DNA from 2 places in the Peribacillus sp. FSL E2-0159 genome. Region 1 is predicted to be linked to the other one. Evidence: riboswitches for the same ligand, from Rfam matches in the RefSeq annotation. Region 1 holds a riboswitch; the other holds the start of a gene.

Region 1 (8,856 bases):
TGGTGACTGGATGATCAGGGTCACCTTGAACTTTAATGATTTTCCCATCTTTTTTGTGCAGCAGTAAACCGCATTGATCAGGGCAGTCAAGAGAGCAAACAGAGGGAAAGACTCCATCTGGCTGATTGATATAGGATTGCATGGATTATTCCTCCTAATAATTTAATCTAATAAAATGAATTTTCTTAATTATATTGAAAGTGAAATTGTTGATAGGTGCAAGAACTTCTTAACATATGTTTTTTTTTCTGATAAGCTTACAAGATGAAAATTAACCTATAAATAGGAGGATTCATTTTTGGAATATGGAATTATAATATCAATTGGAATATACATGGCAGGCATGCTGTTAATTGGTTATTTGGCCTATCGGAGAACGGCCAACTTAACCGATTACATGCTTGGCGGCCGGAACTTGGGCCCAGCTGTAACTGCATTGAGTGCAGGTGCTTCCGATATGAGCGGCTGGCTGTTGATGGGTCTTCCCGGTGCAATGTACATAAGCGGATTAAGTGCTGGCTGGATTGTCGTCGGCCTGTGTGCAGGGTCATATTTAAACTGGTTATTCGTGGCACCAAGACTTCGGACATACACGGAAGTGGCCGGCAATTCGATTACGATTCCCGACTTCTTGGGAAATCGATTTAAAGATGGCTCCCGTGTCTTAAAAGTGGTATCAGCATCGGTCATTTTAATTTTCTTCACCTTTTACACCTCTTCAGGCATGGTAGCAGGCGGTGAGCTTTTCCGCTCGGCTTTCAATTTGGATTACCGGTGGGGCATCTGGCTGACGGCGAGCGTCGTTATTCTTTATACATTATTTGGTGGATTCCTGGCCGTTAGCTGGACGGACTTCGTACAAGGTACAATTATGTTCATTGCCTTAATTCTAGTACCAGTTGTCACGATTGTAAATATTGGTGGCTGGGATCCTACCTTCAATGAAATAAAATCGATTAACCCGAACTTATTGCATGCATTTGAAGGAACATCTACCATTGGCATCATATCTCTTCTAGCATGGGGGCTTGGTTATTTCGGGCAGCCTCATATAATCGTTCGATTCATGGCGGTTTCATCTGTTAAAGAATTGAAAAGTGCACGGCGAATCGGTATGGGCTGGATGATTTTTGCTATCGTCGGAGCGATGTTCACCGGATTGGTGGGAATAGCTTATTTTAACCTGACAAACAGTCCTTTAGGGGAAAAAAATGCTGAGTCCGTCTTCATCATTTTGGCAAAAGAACTATTTCCTTCTTTAATTACAGGCTTCTTGTTGGCTGCGATTTTAGCAGCGGTCATGAGTACGATTGCATCACAGCTGTTAGTATCGGCAAGTGCTCTGACCGATGATTTCTATAAGCAGTTCATTCGGCCAAATGCATCTGATAAGGAATTAGTGCTGGTAGGTCGGTTTGGTGTATTGGCGATATCCGCCATTGCCCTATTATTGGCTTTTAATCCAAGCGGTACGATCCTTAAATTGGTGGGTTATGCATGGGCTGGTTTTGGAGCGGCATTCGGTCCTGTCATTCTGTTAAGCCTGTACTGGAAACGGATGACGAAATGGGGAGCCCTGGCGGGAATGATTGTCGGTACGGCAACCGTGATCGTCTGGGATATGATCGATAAGTTCGCTGAAGTATACGAAATCATTCCTGGTTTCATCGCTGGTTCAATAGCGGTGGTCGTTTTCAGCTTATTATCGGCCAAGCCTACAAAAGATATAGAAGAAGAATTCAATCAAGCCATTAAAAACCTCTCTTGATCATTGAAGTTCCAGTTAAAATGCTGCTGGATTTTTTAGCGATATAAAACAATGAATGCAATATATATGGTACAATATCCATAGAGTCCTTATGTTGAAAACATGAGGGCTTTTTTTGAGTGATTTGGGAATAATAAACCAAAAACAATACAAAGGAAAAAACATGAACCAATCTCATAAAATTGCATGTAAAGTGGCTATTATATATATAATCATTGGCGTCTTATGGATTTTCGTTACGGATTACATCTCTATGACACAGGCAAGGGCAGATGTTCAGATATATGCAATGTTTCAGCATTCCAAAGGGTGGATGTTCATTTTCATAACCGGGCTTTTCCTATACTTCATAATCAGGTATTGGATGGGGAAAATGTTGAGGTCTCAGCAGGAATTCATTCTGAAGGATGAACAGTATCAGTCGTTGTTCAAGCATAACCCGGATTGTGTCCTTGAGCTGAATCTCGAAGGAAATGTCGTTTCGATAAACCCGGAAGCTGAAAAACTGTTAGGTCATAATAGTGACAATTTGAAAGGCAAGAATGCGAATCATCTCATCAACTGGAATGAAAGTGATAAAGTATCTGTATTCTTTATGCAGTCCCTTCAAGGGGAGGCTGTAAAATTCGAAACGACCATCCAGAATAGTAGTGATGAAAAAAGGATAATCCGTGTAACCTTTTTACCGATCATCGTTCAAGCGGAAGTGCTTGGAGTATATGCAATCGTTAGGGATATTACTGAATTGCGGCGCGAAGAGGAATTGATGATCATGTCTGAAAAGCTATCTGTAATCGGACATCTGGCTGCGGCCGTCGCACATGAGATAAGGAATCCGCTGACATCGTTAAAAGGATTTGTGCAGTTAATGGATATGACCCAGGAAGTAAACCCGCTGCATTCTGATATCATGTTGAAGGAAATTGACCGAATTAATATTATCTCAAGTGAACTTTTGGTACTCGGGAAGAAACAGGATGTCGCATTTTGCAGGATCGATCTGGCCGACAGTTTACAACAGGTATTCACGTTGATGAAAGCAGAAACGAATTTGAATAATATCGAAATGGGGTTCAGGGTTAAAACCGCCGAACCGATTTATATTATGGCTGATTCAATTGAACTTAAACAGTTGATAATCAATATCGTCAAGAACAGCATTGAAGCGATTGAGGATAATGGGGAGATTGACATATCGCTGCAAATCATCGATGGACAAGCTGTGGTCAGCGTGAGTGATAATGGCATGGGTATGGTGCCCGAGCGACTTGAACGGATTGGTGAGCCTTTTTATTCGACGAAGGAAAAGGGCACAGGGATCGGGCTTGCAATTTGCCGGAAGATCGTTCATCGCCTTCAGGGGGAAATGCATTTTGAAAGTGAGATAAACAAAGGGACGACGGTTACAATTCGTATTCCGTTGGCTACTGGACAAGAATAAATGGTACTATGAAAAGATAGGAAAAGTTTTATATTAAAGGAGAACGATATGAGCGAATTACCTGCATTAGTGAACGATAGAAAACCATATATACAAGAGGTCTGGAAAAAGTCCGGATTCGGACAACTTACCCCGATTCAAACGAAAGCGATTCCCGTGATTGTCGAGGGAAAAGATATCATGGCCGAATCACCGACTGGTACAGGAAAAACATTAGCATATTTACTGCCATTGCTGGAAAAGATAGATCCTGAAAAAAAATCGCCCCAAGCTTTGATTCTGGCATCATCACGAGAACTGGTCATGCAAATCAATGAAGAAATTCGCATTTGGTCAGAGGGAAGCGGCATAACGGGTGCAGCATTCATCGGCGGTGCTAATGTGAAAAGGCAGTTGGACAAACTGAAAAAGCATCCACAGGTGATTGCTGGAACACCGGGACGGATTTACGAATTGATTGCCCAAAAGAAATTGAAGATGCATGAAGTTAAGACGATAGTACTTGATGAAGGTGACCAATTGATCACTCCGGAGCATATGGGAACGATCAACAATATTATTAAAACTACGCTAAAAGACCGGCAAATCATGGTTTTTTCAGCTACCCTGCCAGAGGAAACGGAAAAAGCGGCCCGGGGATTCATGAATGAACCCGAAATGATCAAGGTCGATAAGCATGAAAAAATGGAATCAAAGGTGGACCATCTTTACTTTGTTGTTGAGAGACGGGAAAAGTCCAAGATTCTCGAGAAAATCACAAGACTTAAAGATGTGAAGGCCCTTGCCTTCCTGAATGATATAGCAGAGCTGAGCGTCTTACATGAAAAGTTGAGTTATAAAGGTATTGAAATGGGCGTGCTTCACGGTGAATCCAATAAAGTTGACAGGGAGAAAGCGCTGCGCAAGCTTCGTTCCGGAAAATCCCCAATGCTGATAGCAACGGATGTAGCGGCAAGGGGGCTTGATATTAAAGGTCTTACTGCGGTCGTTCATATTGATATGGCTGACAACGTTGAACAGTATATCCATAGATCTGGGAGAACTGGGCGTGCAGGTGCAGATGGCACTGTCATTTCAATCGTAACGGAAAGAGAAGAGCGAGAGTTGAAAAAAATGGCTCGTGAACTGGAGATTCCATTAACGAGAGTAACCTTCTATGGTGGAAACATCGTAGTCGATGAATGATTCGGAAAAAGGGACGGCCATGGCGGCTGTCTCTTTTTTTTTAAAATGCACGTTAAGATTAAAAATTAAAAAGTTGCTCATTTTGCAGAATCCACACCTACCAGTGAACAGGCTCATCCAGCAAGAGGTAGCCAGATAGGACACCGAAAAAGCGAGCTAGAAATAGGAAAGCGCTTGTTTTTGCTGGATCACCCTTTTGTAATAGGAAATACCAAACCGAAAATTGAACGATGGATGCCATGATGGCCAGCCAAGACAAAATAATGATGGATGCCTGGGTAATCTTGAAAAAGGGCAATTCAAAAAGAAATGATCCAATGAGCAGGAGAATACCCCCGCACCGCATTTGATAGGCTGTCATGACCCAAGTGTCGAAAGTATGTCCCAAATTTTTCATAATAGGGTTGATATGGACCAAGAAATGGCTTACATCAATCCAAGGAGGGGGCCGGTCTTCAAATCAAGATGTGCGCCCATTGTTATAAAGACGCCGATTAAGCCGAGCAGAACCCCGACCATTGTGTTAGGATGAAACGAATCGCTACAAGTAAATTGGGGAAGTATACGCTAAACCAATTTTTCCTATTGCGAATGATGACCCCATTAAAGCAGTCGTTAAAATGACCAGAAAACCAAAAATGAATTTGTTCATCTGTTGAACACCTAAAATCTTCCATTATAAATATTTGATTGTGAAATAGTATCACATTTACTAAATTCAAGAGTTCATTAATGGGGGATAATCATGAATGAAAACGCTTCCTTTATATGGTTTTTTGACATATGATAGCAATAGACATAGGTTAGGAGGAGACGGTATGACAGGAAAGTATAAACAGTTTGAAACTGCAGTCATCCATGAAGGATATGACTCGAAGAAACATTTAGGAAGCTTGGCAACACCCTTATTCCAAACCTCGACATTCACTTTCGAAAATGCCGAGCAAGGGGAACGGCGATTTGCTGGTTTGGAAGATGGATATATTTATTCTCGCCTTGGAAATCCAACGGTACAAGTGCTTGAAGAAAAGATTGCCGCTTTGGAAGGTGGGGAAGCTGGCCTTGCTTTCGGTTCAGGGATGGCTGCTGTTTCAGCAGTACTTTTTGCGTTAACAAAAACAGATGACCACATCCTGTGCTCACAGGGGTTATATGGTTGTACATTTGGCCTTCTGCAGCTAATGAAAAATAAATACCGCATCACTCATGATTTTTGTGAAATGGATACAGAAGAACAGGTAAGGAATATGATCCGGCCGGAAACGACCTGCATATATGTAGAAACCCCAATCAATCCGACGATGAAATTGATTGACTTACAGATGGTGGTGAGAGTTGCGAAGGAATATAATGTGACGGTCGTAGTCGATAATACGTTTTCGACGCCCTACCTACAGAGGCCGCTTGAATATGGCTGTGATATCGTCCTTCATAGCGCTACGAAATATCTTTGCGGGCATGGGGATGTCGTTGCGGGCCTTGTCGTCGGTAAAAAGGAATTCATGAATCATGTAGCTGGAACTACACAGAAAGATATCGGTGGAATCATTTCACCATTCGATGCTTGGTTACTATTGCGGGGGTTAAAGACCTTGCCTGTCAGGATGGACCGTCATTCGGACAATGCAATGGCAATCTTTCAAGAACTTAAGAAACATCCAAAGGTGAAAAAGGTATATTATCCAGGTGATGATGCTTCACCGAATCATTATATAATGCAAAAACAGATGAAACATGGCGGCGGCCTTATCTCTTTCGAATTGCATGGCACAAAACAGGATGCACAGGAATTCCTCAATAAATTGAAACTTATCAAAATTGCTGTAAGTTTGGGGGATGCCGAAACATTGATCCAGCATCCCGCTACCATGACGCATTCTGCCATTCCTAAAGATTCGCGTGAACAAATGGGCATCAGTGACCAACTGGTCCGTCTCTCAGTTGGCCTTGAAGCTTGGCAGGACGTCTGGGAAGATATTCAGCAAGCATTTTAACTACCATATTCCTTATTCAGTTCCTTCTATTTTTAATGAATATGGTGATGGATACGATAAAAGTGATGGCTGCCAGGATATAAGAAACGTCTGTGATTACCGGATAGGCGGCGCTATTTCGTATCCCGATCCCTATGAACGCCCAAACAAATACGAGAGGATAGCACCAATCCCGGTTTTTACCTGCAAAGACAAAGGCCAGGATTGTTGCTGCAATCAGCAGGATGATCGTCCAGGTTAAACTGGAAAGCCCAAAACTGTCCCATTTGATATAGGTGAGGTAATAAGAAATGTCAGCGATGGTTGCAACACTTACCCAGCCTGTATAAACGGAAAACGGAAATAGGTCGAAAGTAGTGTGCTCCACTTTTTTTATGTTTGTATAAATGACCATTAAAGTGGCCGACAGAGCAATGATAATGAATACGGATAATAAAAAGTGCTCATAGTGCCAAGCCAAAAGCCAAGCGCCATTTAGGACACAGCTTAAAGCGAACCAAGGGAAGGATGCCTTATAAGCAGGGCTGTTTTGATGTTTACTTAAAAACTGCCTGAATACCCAGATGGCGAGCAGAAAATAGATTAAGCCCCATATGGAAAATACATAACCGGCAGGAGTGAAAAGGACATCCAGTTTATCGGAAATCTCTCCTGATGTTTGGCCGTTCAATGGCAGGAAATTGGCTAAAAAATTCATCGTGACGACGAACAGATAGAAAATCAAGTTAATGATGGAAATAATCATGGGCTTCCTCCTTGTATGAATTGTGATCCTGCTAACCTTATTCCACATATTTAGCCTGGTTAACCTTTTTGGAGCACACCGGGGGTACTTGGGGGTCATTTTTTCATAAAGAGAGGAAGTTCCTGTAACAATTGAACCATTTAAGGTTAGAAATTTTACATCTTCACTTTATGGTGATAAAATATTCAAAGATTCATATTATTTTAGTCCTTCGGGGTCGGGTGAAAATCCCAACCGGCGGTGATGAAGAAATTCTAAGCCCGCGAGCCTGTTAAAGGCAGGATTTGGTGAGATTCCAAAGCCGACAGTACAGTCTGGATGGGAGAAGGACGTGTGGAACCCAAGTGTATACGTACGCCTAATTTTTCGAAATGAAAATATTAGGCTTTTTAGGTATACAATTTTTTTCACTCATTTCTCCTGCTAACTCCTTAGGTCATCCTAAGGGGTTTTTTATATTTTATAAAAGGGGGAAAAACATGTTTACGGGAATCATTGAGGATATCGGTACCGTACATTCCTTGAAAAAAGGAAAAAGCAGTATGGAGTTATCGATTCGTTCTGAAAAAATCCTTGAAGATGTGCATCTGGGGGATAGTATTTCAGTCAACGGAGTTTGCTTAACGGTAACGTCCTTCACTAAAAGTTTGTTTACGGTCGACGTGATGCCGGAAACGGTCAAGGTTTCCTCGATCCGGACGTTAAAATTGGGATCACCTGTTAATCTCGAACGAGCCATGAGTGCACAGGGAAGGTTTGGCGGTCATTTTGTTTCAGGTCATATCGACGGAACCGGAACAATCATAAAAAAAGAACGGAAAGAAAATGCCGTATATTATGTAATCCAATTGGAAGAAGGGCTTAGTACCTTTTGCATTCCAAAAGGTTCCGTGGCCATTGATGGAACGAGCTTGACGATATTTGGAATCGAAAGGAACCTTTTAACTGTATCATTGATTCCATTGACTCATCAGGACACCATATTGGGACAAAAAGCGGCTGGCGATATCGTTAACATCGAAAACGACATGATAGGGAAATATATAATACATCAAATGAAAAATGGCAATCCAAAACCAGGACTGAATTTAGAGTTTTTGGCAGAGCATGGATTCTAATAAAAGGGCGGTGTAATGATGTTCCATACAATAGAAGAGGCAATAGAAGATTTGAAGGCTGGCAAGGTAGTAATCGTATCCGATGATGAAGACCGTGAAAATGAAGGGGATTTTGTAGTGTTGGCCGAAAAGGCGACACCGGAAGCGATTAATTTCATGGCGACTCATGGACGTGGTTTGATTTGTACAACCATCACTGAAGAACTGGCAGAGAAATTGAAACTGCATCCTATGGTAGGAGAAAATACCGATCATCATGGCACTGCTTTTACGGTAAGTGTCGATCATAAAAGCACCTCTACAGGAATCAGTGCTTTTGAAAGGTCCTTGACCATCCTCGAGCTTCTTAATGAAGATTCGGTCGCTGAAGATTTCCAAAGGCCTGGTCACACTTTTCCGATAGTCGCTAAAGAAGGCGGCGTATTAAGGAGGGCAGGACATACGGAAGCATCGGTGGACTTGGCAAAGTTATGCGGTGCCGCTCCAGCTGGTGTCATTTGTGAGATCATGAATGAAGATGGGTCGATGGCCCGTGTATCCGATTTAGAAGTCATCGCTGATAAATTCAACCTGAAATTCATTACGATAGCCGATTTGATTCGGTA
Region 2 (8,856 bases), 2.7 Mb from region 1:
TGAACGCTTCGAAGGAAAAAGCAGTGAAAAAACGTGGATGTATTCGATTGCAAGAAATGTGACGATAGATTACTTTCGGAAACAAAAAGGGTGGAAAGACAAAATCTTTCCTAACTTTGATTGGGATAGGCAATTGATAATAGATAAAGAGCCCATTCCCGAAGAAGTGGCTATCATGAACGATGAAATCCAAGATATTTATCAATGCTTAAACCGGTGCACCGTCGATCAAAGATCCGTCATCATTTTACGATATATTCAGGGATTGTCCATTACGGAAACTGCTGAAGTATTGAATTGGAGTGAAAGTAAGGTGAAAACGACCCAGCACCGTGCTTTGAAGGCTATCAAAAAGTTGATGGAAGAATTATCAGGAAAGGAGGGCCACCGCATTGAGAAGAACCCGTTGGAAAGAAAACGAAATTGAAGACATGCTACGCGAGCTTCCGAAATTAAAAGATGACCGAACCAGAGCAGAGGTGTTTGCGAGAATACATGAAAAGAAGAGAAAGAAACACTGGATACCTCTAATTGCGGGTGTTGCCTCCTTATTCTTAATGGTTGTTTTGGGATCTTCGATAATTATTGAAAAAAAAGGAACGACAAGTCAAGAGGGCAGCGGCAGTAGTGGGAAATTATCCATATCTGAAAATAAGGAAATGGCAGATTTTGAACGGCAGGATGCAAGTAAGAAAGAAAATCCTTCAGAAGATAAACAGTATAATCAAGAGTTTTCGAGTAAGCAAGCAGAAATCGAATCTAAAGACAAGGTTACAGAAATGGAACCTCGAAAAAGGGGAAAGGAAAAAACATTTGCACAAGCAATCTATCAAGATGACCTTAAAAATGCATCAATCATTACGATGGGTGTCCCAGATGATCAAATGAATTTCATCGTTCCCATTTCAATTAAACTCAAACATTATGACGAAAGTGATACACTGAATCAGTTAGTTAATCAAATGTCCGAAATCGATGAGGAGCAATATGGGCTATCTGATTATTTTCCGCTTGATATAAAGATTAGCCAAGGAAACGATATGACCACTGCTAATATTGATTTTCAAGAAAAAAGCCAATTATTGGACGAAGATACCCTTTTTCTCCATTCGATGGAGGAAACGCTTTCCTATACCAATATAGAGAAAATGACATTTTCTACAGGTGGTAAGCAGGGTGCCATGTTTGCGCATGCGGGATATTTAAAGGAAGAGGATATACCTCATCAAAAAAATCGCACATACCTTCTATACCAAAGGGATGAGACTTCCCCAAGTTTCCTTGTTCCAAGCAATATGGGTTATCAGGACTTTGAGGAGGCGCTGCAAGCTGGAAAAGGGGAGGCGGACATCGAGGGGATTTCACCTGCAATCCCGCATGACCTGAAATGGAAAAGGATAAGCTCTGATGGAGATCTTGTGATCATTCAATTATCAGATCAAGCTGCCATTGAAAATAATGAGGAATCCCTTCAAGCATTAGAAGCCATACTCTTCATAGCTAAGGATTTTGGTTTTGAAAAAGTGAAGTTTGAAAATGCTCCTATTGAAGAGGTTGGCCAGCTGAATTTAACAGAAGATATATTGGTGCCCAAAGCACCGAACCAAGTGAATTGATGCAACTATATGATGGTGCGTTGTAAACACCCTGTCAATGGTTGGAAAAAGCCCCTTGCATTCATAGAAAAAGTGCCCGCGCTTACGGGCACTTTTTTCTTCTTATAATGAAATACGGGCCATGAATGTAATTTCTTCTGTTTCCATTAAAAATTGTTTCATGTTGTCTTCTAATGGTAAATCAAAGCTCAAAACCATGATGGCTTCCCCGCCAGCTTCTTTTCGGCCAACCTGCATGGTGGCGATATTCACTCCGTGATCACCTAAGACCTTACCTACGTTACCGATTACACCAGGTTTATCGGTATGCTGGATATAAAGTAAATTCGATTCTGGATGAAAGTCGATTTTGAAACCATTCAAACTTACAATCCGAGAACCGTAATTTTCGATATAGGTCCCACTGATTGTTAATTCACGGTTGTCACCTTTTACTTTAAGGCTGATCAAATTCGAGTAACCTAAAGAGTCCGCAGAGATTTTTTCACCAACGGTTATGCCACGCTCTTTTGCGATCAACAAGGCGTTCACTTCATTGACTGATGCATCAACTCTTGATCTGAAAAAGCCAGAGATTAGACTTTTTGTAAGAATCGCTGTATCGAAATCCAATGATTCCCCTGCATACGTAACGGAGATTTCCTGAATACCTTCATTCATGCACTGAGAAGCAATGGATCCCATTTGCTGAACAAGTTGATAGAATGGCTGTAATTTTTCAAACACTTCTTTAGATATGGCTGGAAGGTTGATTGAACTTGAGACTGGATTCCCTTCGAAATAGGTCAATACTTCTTGGGCAACCTGTACGGCAACATTTAATTGGGCTTCTTTTGTGGAAGCACCTAGATGCGGTGTAGCAATGACGCTATCCAGTTCAAGGAGTTTATGGCCAATTGGAGGTTCTTCGACGAAAACGTCCAGTGCAGCCCCTGCAACATGTCCTTCAACTAACATTTCATATAAATCATCTTCGTCTAGAATTCCACCACGGGCGCAGTTCAGTACATAAACCCCTTTTTTACAGGTAAGCAGTTTTTCTTTATTGATTAATCCTCTAGTTTCATTCGTTAGTGGTGTATGAACAGTAATGATGTCTGCTTTAGGAAGCAATTCATCTAATGGCAGGGCCGTTACGGACATTTTCTTTGCACGATCGACAGTCAGGAACGGATCATAGACAATGACATTCATGCCAAACACTTTAGCACGTTTGGCAATTTCCCCTCCAATACGTCCAAAGCCAACTATACCTAATGTTTTACCACGAAGTTCAGTTCCCGTATATGAAGAACGTTTCCACTCCCCATTTTTCAGTGAAGCATAAGCTTGCGGAATGTGGCGCATTAATGAAGCCATCATGGCGAATGTATGTTCAGCTGTTGAAATAGTATTGCCGTCAGGTGCATTAACCACGACAACCCCGCGTTTTGTTGCCGCAGGGATGTCTATGTTATCAACACCGACACCAGCGCGTGCTATAATTTTTAACTGCGGCATACGATTCATTAAATCTTCCGAAACCTTCGTCGCACTTCTCACAAGAATTGCATCGATTTGATCAAGTTCGTTTGCAGCTTCCTCTACGGTCTTCTGAATGAGATGAATATTGGATGCCTCTGATAGCGGTCCAAGTCCTTCTGGTTTAATGGCGTCTGCTACTAAAATCCGATACACGTCTAAACACCTTCCTAGGGAAAAGAATTATCTTAAATTTCAGTTAATTTTACAATTGGAAAGCTTGTTATGTCAATTTGGCTTATCTGGATGTAAGCGCTTAATAAAATAATTATCATCATATCAATTGTTTAATGCCGTGATATAAAAGGATTCGTCTTCGTTTACGTAATACAAAAAATAATTTTCATTATTTAGAATTGTCAATTAGTATACCGCTATGTGTTTTAAGCCATTCACTGTGACGATCGATATTCATCCTAAAAGCATCAACTGAGAAAAAATGCTATCAAAAAAAAGGAATTTCAGATATAATGGGAAGTATAAAAAATTTTATAGGTCTATCTTCGGGGCGGGGCGCAATTCCCCACCGGCGGTGATGAAGGAATTTCTTCTTCTAAGCCCGCGAGCCTTACAAGGCAGGATTTGGTGTGATTCCAAAGCCGACAGTATAGTCTGGATGGGAGAAGATGGAGGTTCCTGAGTGCGTTTCAACAGTTATTTGCTGAACGTTTGTTTGATGTAACCTTTAATTTATCCCTTTAATTCTATTGGAATTAAAGGTTTTTTATTGAGCATCAACATATTTTGGAACCCTAACCTCTTTTTCAGGTAGATCGGAAAAGAAGGAGAGAGAACTATGAAAAAGAACAAAGTGAAAAAAACGGTCACACTTGCCATGATGGGAAGCATTTCTTATTTATTGATGCTTTTAAATTTCCCGTTTCCAGGATTCCCGCCTTTTCTCAATGTTGATTTTAGCGACATACCAGCACTGATGGCGGCATTGATTTTCGGTCCGATGGCAGGAATTCTAGTCGAGTTCATTAAAAACCTATTGGATTTAGTCATGACAGGGACCTTGACTGCTGTACCTGTGGGGCATATCGCTAACTTTATAGCCGGAATACTGTTTGTCTTGCCAACTTATTATGTATTTCAGAAAATCAATTCAAAAAAAGGGATGACGTTCGCTTTACTTGCGGGGACAGTTTCCATGGCAGTATTTATGAGTGTTTTAAACTATTTTGTCTTCTTACCGGCTTATACCTTCTTTATGGGATGGGATGCAATGTCGGCACCCGAGTCAAGAAAGTTCGTTACGACGGCAATATTGCCTTTCAACGTGATAAAAGGCGTGCTCATCACATCTGTATTCATGTTGCTGTTCATTAAATTACAGACATGGATCAATAAGCAAACATTATATAAAAATGCTTAATGGCATTTACGATAGAAATAAAAAACAACCGGATATTCATATTCGGTTGTTTTTTATTTCTAATTAATTTTGGTATGAGAGCATGTAATGCGACTTTGGCAAAAAGAAAAGCCATTCTCGATTGAAAATGGCTTGTACCTCTATTCGAACTTTAGTGCATCTCCATCAAATGCCTCGTCAGCAACTTTAATAGAATCCGTTGGGCATCCTTCAAATGCATCCATCATGTCATCTATAAGTACATCTGGAATTTCAACGATTCCTTCATTATCGTCAAGGGTAACAAATGCAATCCCTTCGTCATCGTAATCATATATATCTGGTGCCGCTGCTCCGCAAGCTCCACAAGCTATGCATGTTTCTTTATCCACAATAGTAAATTTAGCCATGAATATAACCCCTCCTAAGTTGATTAACAACTGATAATCTTTTTATTTCAGATTATTATCTCTTTCTTATTGTAAGACCGAATGCCAAACTTTTCAATAGAAATTGTATTGATAATGACTATCAGTAGCGGAATGTCAACAAAAAACATTGAAATAATTAACTTTGTTCTTTCCTTGATTCGTCATTTAGTCACATAATTGCCCTTGTATTCAGCAATAATAACGGCGATTTTTGCAGTTTTTTGTTACAATGGGTTTATTGGTTAAATGAAACAAGGATGTGAGTCCCATGAATAATTATCTACAGGCCATCATTCTATATGCAATAAAAAAATTTCAAGGCGAACGTTCCATTTATGCTATATACCATATGCTGCAGGGAAAGAAATCGTCACAAACAATCCAGGATGCCCATTTATTCGGGTTAACGGATATTTTTGGGACAATACCTCGATTTACCCGTCAGCAATTAAATCAAAACATTGAACATTTACTTAAGCATGACTTGATTAATTTAACGGATAAATCAGATGCATATGAAATTAGTATGCAAGGTGAGGGAATGTTAGTCGATTACTTTAATAATAATCCATTTCCGACGTATATAAATGGTTGGAAGTATCACAATATCACCCCGGTTTTCTGGGGGAGGTTAAACTTACTCATTCAAACCATATCCCATATTGTCCACAATGAAAGACGTTTTTATCCGATACAACGAAATCCCAAAATCCAAATCTTCGTAAAGGAATTTTTACATGCTAATCGTCAGGATCGAGCCTTGATTGCTCAACATCTATATGATGAACTGATATCCCTTTTAGAAAATCAAAGTGAAATGAAACGAGACATTTTCATTTTGAAATTAACCGGAATAAACAGGATTGGACTTACATTTGAACAGATTGCAAAAAGGAAAGATGTAGAAGAAGAGTATGTTCGCTATACATTCCTTGACTCATTGCATCAAATGCTTGCAGAAATGGAAACGGGAAAGGATTACCCTCTCTTGTCCACATTAACCAATGATTGGAAAAGAAGCGGGAATCCTCATTTGACACAATCTACACAGACTACTTTACGATACATCCAGGAAGGGAAAAATTTGGGCGAAATATCTGAAATCCGTAGATTGAAAGTCAACACCATTGAAGATCACCTCGTAGAAATTGTTTTATCGGACAAGAGTTTTCCGATTTCAGATTATGTGACTATCGAGGATGAGAGGGAAATTGATGTAGCTATTAAGGAACTTGGAACGAAAAAGCTTAAAGCAATCAAGCAGATGGTCGATAATAAACAGATAAGCTTTTTCCAAATAAGACTTGTACTTGCGAAAATAGGTGATGGATGATGAATATAGAAAGAGTCCTCAAAGAAAAATTCGGATTTGATGAATTCCGTCCTGGACAAAAGGAAGTGGTTGAATCATTGATGTCCGGCCGTCATACTTTAGCGATGCTACCGACCGGATCAGGTAAATCATTATGTTACCAGCTGCCGGCTTATCTTTTAAATAAGACCGTCTTAATTGTCTCCCCGTTATTATCATTAATGCAGGATCAGGCAGATCAACTGAAGATGAGTGGCGAAAAAAGTGTATTGACGCTCAACTCTTTTTTGACGCTAAATCAAAAAAGGAAAGCTTTCGACCGGTTAAATAGTTATCGTTTTATCTTTTTATCTCCTGAAATGCTAAGCCTGGATGGTGTGATAAAATCCTTAAAATCCATAGAAATAGGTTTGTTCGTCATAGATGAAGCACACTGCATCTCACAATGGGGGTATGACTTCCGACCGGATTATTTGAATTTAGGAGAAGTGAGGCGTGAATTGAACAATCCGTTGACTCTTGCCTTGACAGCAACTGCAACCGATGAGGTCCGGAGGGACATCGTTGGTAAACTTAACATTGGGCAGGTCAAGGAAACAGTTTCATCTGTTGATCGGGAAAATATTGCAATTATTGTCGAGCGAATGTTCAGCTATGATGAGAAGCTAGCCCGTGTGCTGGAGCTTGTCAGGAAATTTACCGGAAGCGGGATTATTTATTTTTCCTCTAAAAAAGTGGCTGAATCGGTCACTGGGTTTTTACAGGAAAACGGGATCGATAGTGTCAATTATTATCACGGTGGAATGGAACAGGAACAAAGAATGCTCATTCAGCAGCAATTCATTTCCGGCCAGTTAAAAATTATATGTGCAACAAGTGCTTTTGGAATGGGTGTGAATAAATCTGATGTCAGATATGTTATACATTTTCACCTCCCATCGACGATGGAAGCATATCTTCAGGAGATAGGCAGGGCGGGACGGGATCGGAAGCAAAGTGTGGCTGTCTTATTATATAGCGAAGGGGATGAAGGACTCCCCCTTCATTTGATGGAGCAACAGCTGCCTACGGATTCGCAAATAGAAGGTGTATGTACTTTCCTTAATGCATCACAAAAAATTCCGGTGAATTTGACCCTCTCAGAAAAAGAACAGCTGTCTCAATCCTTTTCGTTGAACGAAATCCAGCTACGTTTTTTTACTCAATTTATTACGGGCAATAACTTACAACAAGTGGCAGAGATGAAAGAGTATTGTCAAGAGAGAAAATCCAGGAATCAAGAAAAGCTACATAAATTCCTTCACTGGATATATGCACAGGAATGTCGCCGTTTAGGGATACTGGACTACTTTGGAGAAAAGCATCGGGAAGTAAACCCCATCTGCTGTGATATCTGTGGGATGAATGCCGAAAAAATGGCTGATGTATGGCCGGAGGTCAAGGTGGATCCGGTCAATTCCTTTACCACGTGGAAAAAGGAATTGGCTTATATCTTATTAAAAAAGGAAAATGGCAATGAAAAATAAACAAGCTGAAATAATTAAACAACTTACAAATAAACAGTTGCTATATAATTTATTTCTTACACAAATTATTCTCTTAACGTTAGCCATCTTTTTAGGTATTATTTTATTTAAAGACCGTTCTGCTTTTTTCGACTTATTTATCTTTGATGACCTGAACATTTTACTGATTGGAATTCCCGCTGGAGTCATTGTCGTGTTAATTGACTTATTGCTTATGAAAGTGACGCCATCTTCCTATCAGGATGATGGTGGAATTAACGAACGCATTTTCAGTAATTTGTCATACCCGATGATTTTTGTCGTAGCTTTAGTGGTAGCGATAAGTGAAGAAGTATTATTCCGTGGAGTGTTGCAAACACATTTTGGTTTGCTACTTACCAGCCTCATTTTTGCAGCCGTTCATTATCGTTACCTTTTTAATTGGTTTTTATTTTTAAATGTTTTGGTTTTGAGCTTCTTTATCGGTTTTCTATTTGAAATGACTAATAATATCATCGTGACGATAACGGCCCACTTTTTGATTGACTTTATCCTTGGTATTTTAATCAGGAACAAAAAACAAAGAGGGTTTAGCAAGAAAGGGGGTGACTTGAATGAGCCGAGTACAAAAGAATGAAAAAGAAAACGATCAGGCTGGTGAACTTCGTTCGCGAATTGAACGTCAGAAGGCTAAGTCATCATTGCCCAAGCGGAGCAAAGTCCACCAGAATAAAAAGAAAAAAAGTAAAGTGAAGATTAAGTTCCCGATGATACAATTATTAGCGTTATTTTTTATTTTACTTCCAATTGGATTTTACACTCTTTATACATATCTGCAGGATAGGCCTGTACCTAATACGAAAAGTGACCAAGTCGTCTTTGAAGATAAAGAATCGATTCCAACTACAGCAACGGCAGATGATTTAAAGGAAAAAGAATCGGTAAAGGCTGGAACTGAGAAAGAAAAAGAAGAAGCTGAGGCTAAAGCTAAAGCGGAGCAAGAAGCTGAAGAAAAGGCCAAAGCGGAGCAAGAAGCTGAAGAAAAGGCCAAAGCGGAGCAAGAAGCTGAGGAAAAGGCCAAAGCGGAGCGAGAAGCTGAAGAAAAGGCCAAAGC

Evidence for each region. Region 1 has a riboswitch for FMN ahead of ribE (riboflavin synthase). Riboswitches for the same ligand answer to the same signal wherever they lie in the genome.
Region 2: it holds a riboswitch for FMN, as region 1 does, so the genes downstream of both, NYE63_RS18300 (ECF transporter S component) here and ribE (riboflavin synthase) in region 1, are expected to answer to the same signal.

What each region holds. Positions count from the first base shown of each region.
Region 1 covers NZ_CP152053.1:623,927-632,782, forward strand. Annotated here, with positions in the region: gene NYE63_RS03065 (molybdopterin oxidoreductase family protein) at 1-142, opposite strand, end outside; gene putP (sodium/proline symporter PutP) at 299-1,768, shown strand; gene NYE63_RS03075 (ATP-binding protein) at 1,884-3,209, shown strand; gene NYE63_RS03080 (DEAD/DEAH box helicase) at 3,258-4,394, shown strand; gene NYE63_RS03085 (EamA family transporter) at 4,492-4,791, opposite strand; gene megL (methionine gamma-lyase) at 5,213-6,388, shown strand; gene NYE63_RS03095 (TspO/MBR family protein) at 6,405-7,133, opposite strand; FMN riboswitch at 7,337-7,467, shown strand; gene ribE (riboflavin synthase) at 7,613-8,251, shown strand; partial or broken gene ribB (3,4-dihydroxy-2-butanone-4-phosphate synthase) at 8,270-8,856, shown strand, end outside.
Region 2 covers NZ_CP152053.1:3,758,295-3,767,150, reverse strand. Annotated here, with positions in the region: gene sigX (RNA polymerase sigma factor SigX) at 1-427, shown strand, start outside; gene NYE63_RS18310 (hypothetical protein) at 393-1,616, shown strand; gene serA (phosphoglycerate dehydrogenase) at 1,719-3,293, opposite strand; FMN riboswitch at 3,633-3,769, shown strand; gene NYE63_RS18300 (ECF transporter S component) at 3,934-4,515, shown strand; gene NYE63_RS18295 (ferredoxin) at 4,656-4,904, opposite strand; gene NYE63_RS18290 (helix-turn-helix domain-containing protein) at 5,194-6,258, shown strand; gene NYE63_RS18285 (ATP-dependent DNA helicase RecQ) at 6,258-7,763, shown strand; gene NYE63_RS18280 (CPBP family intramembrane glutamic endopeptidase) at 7,753-8,379, shown strand; gene NYE63_RS18275 (LysM peptidoglycan-binding domain-containing protein) at 8,357-8,856, shown strand, end outside.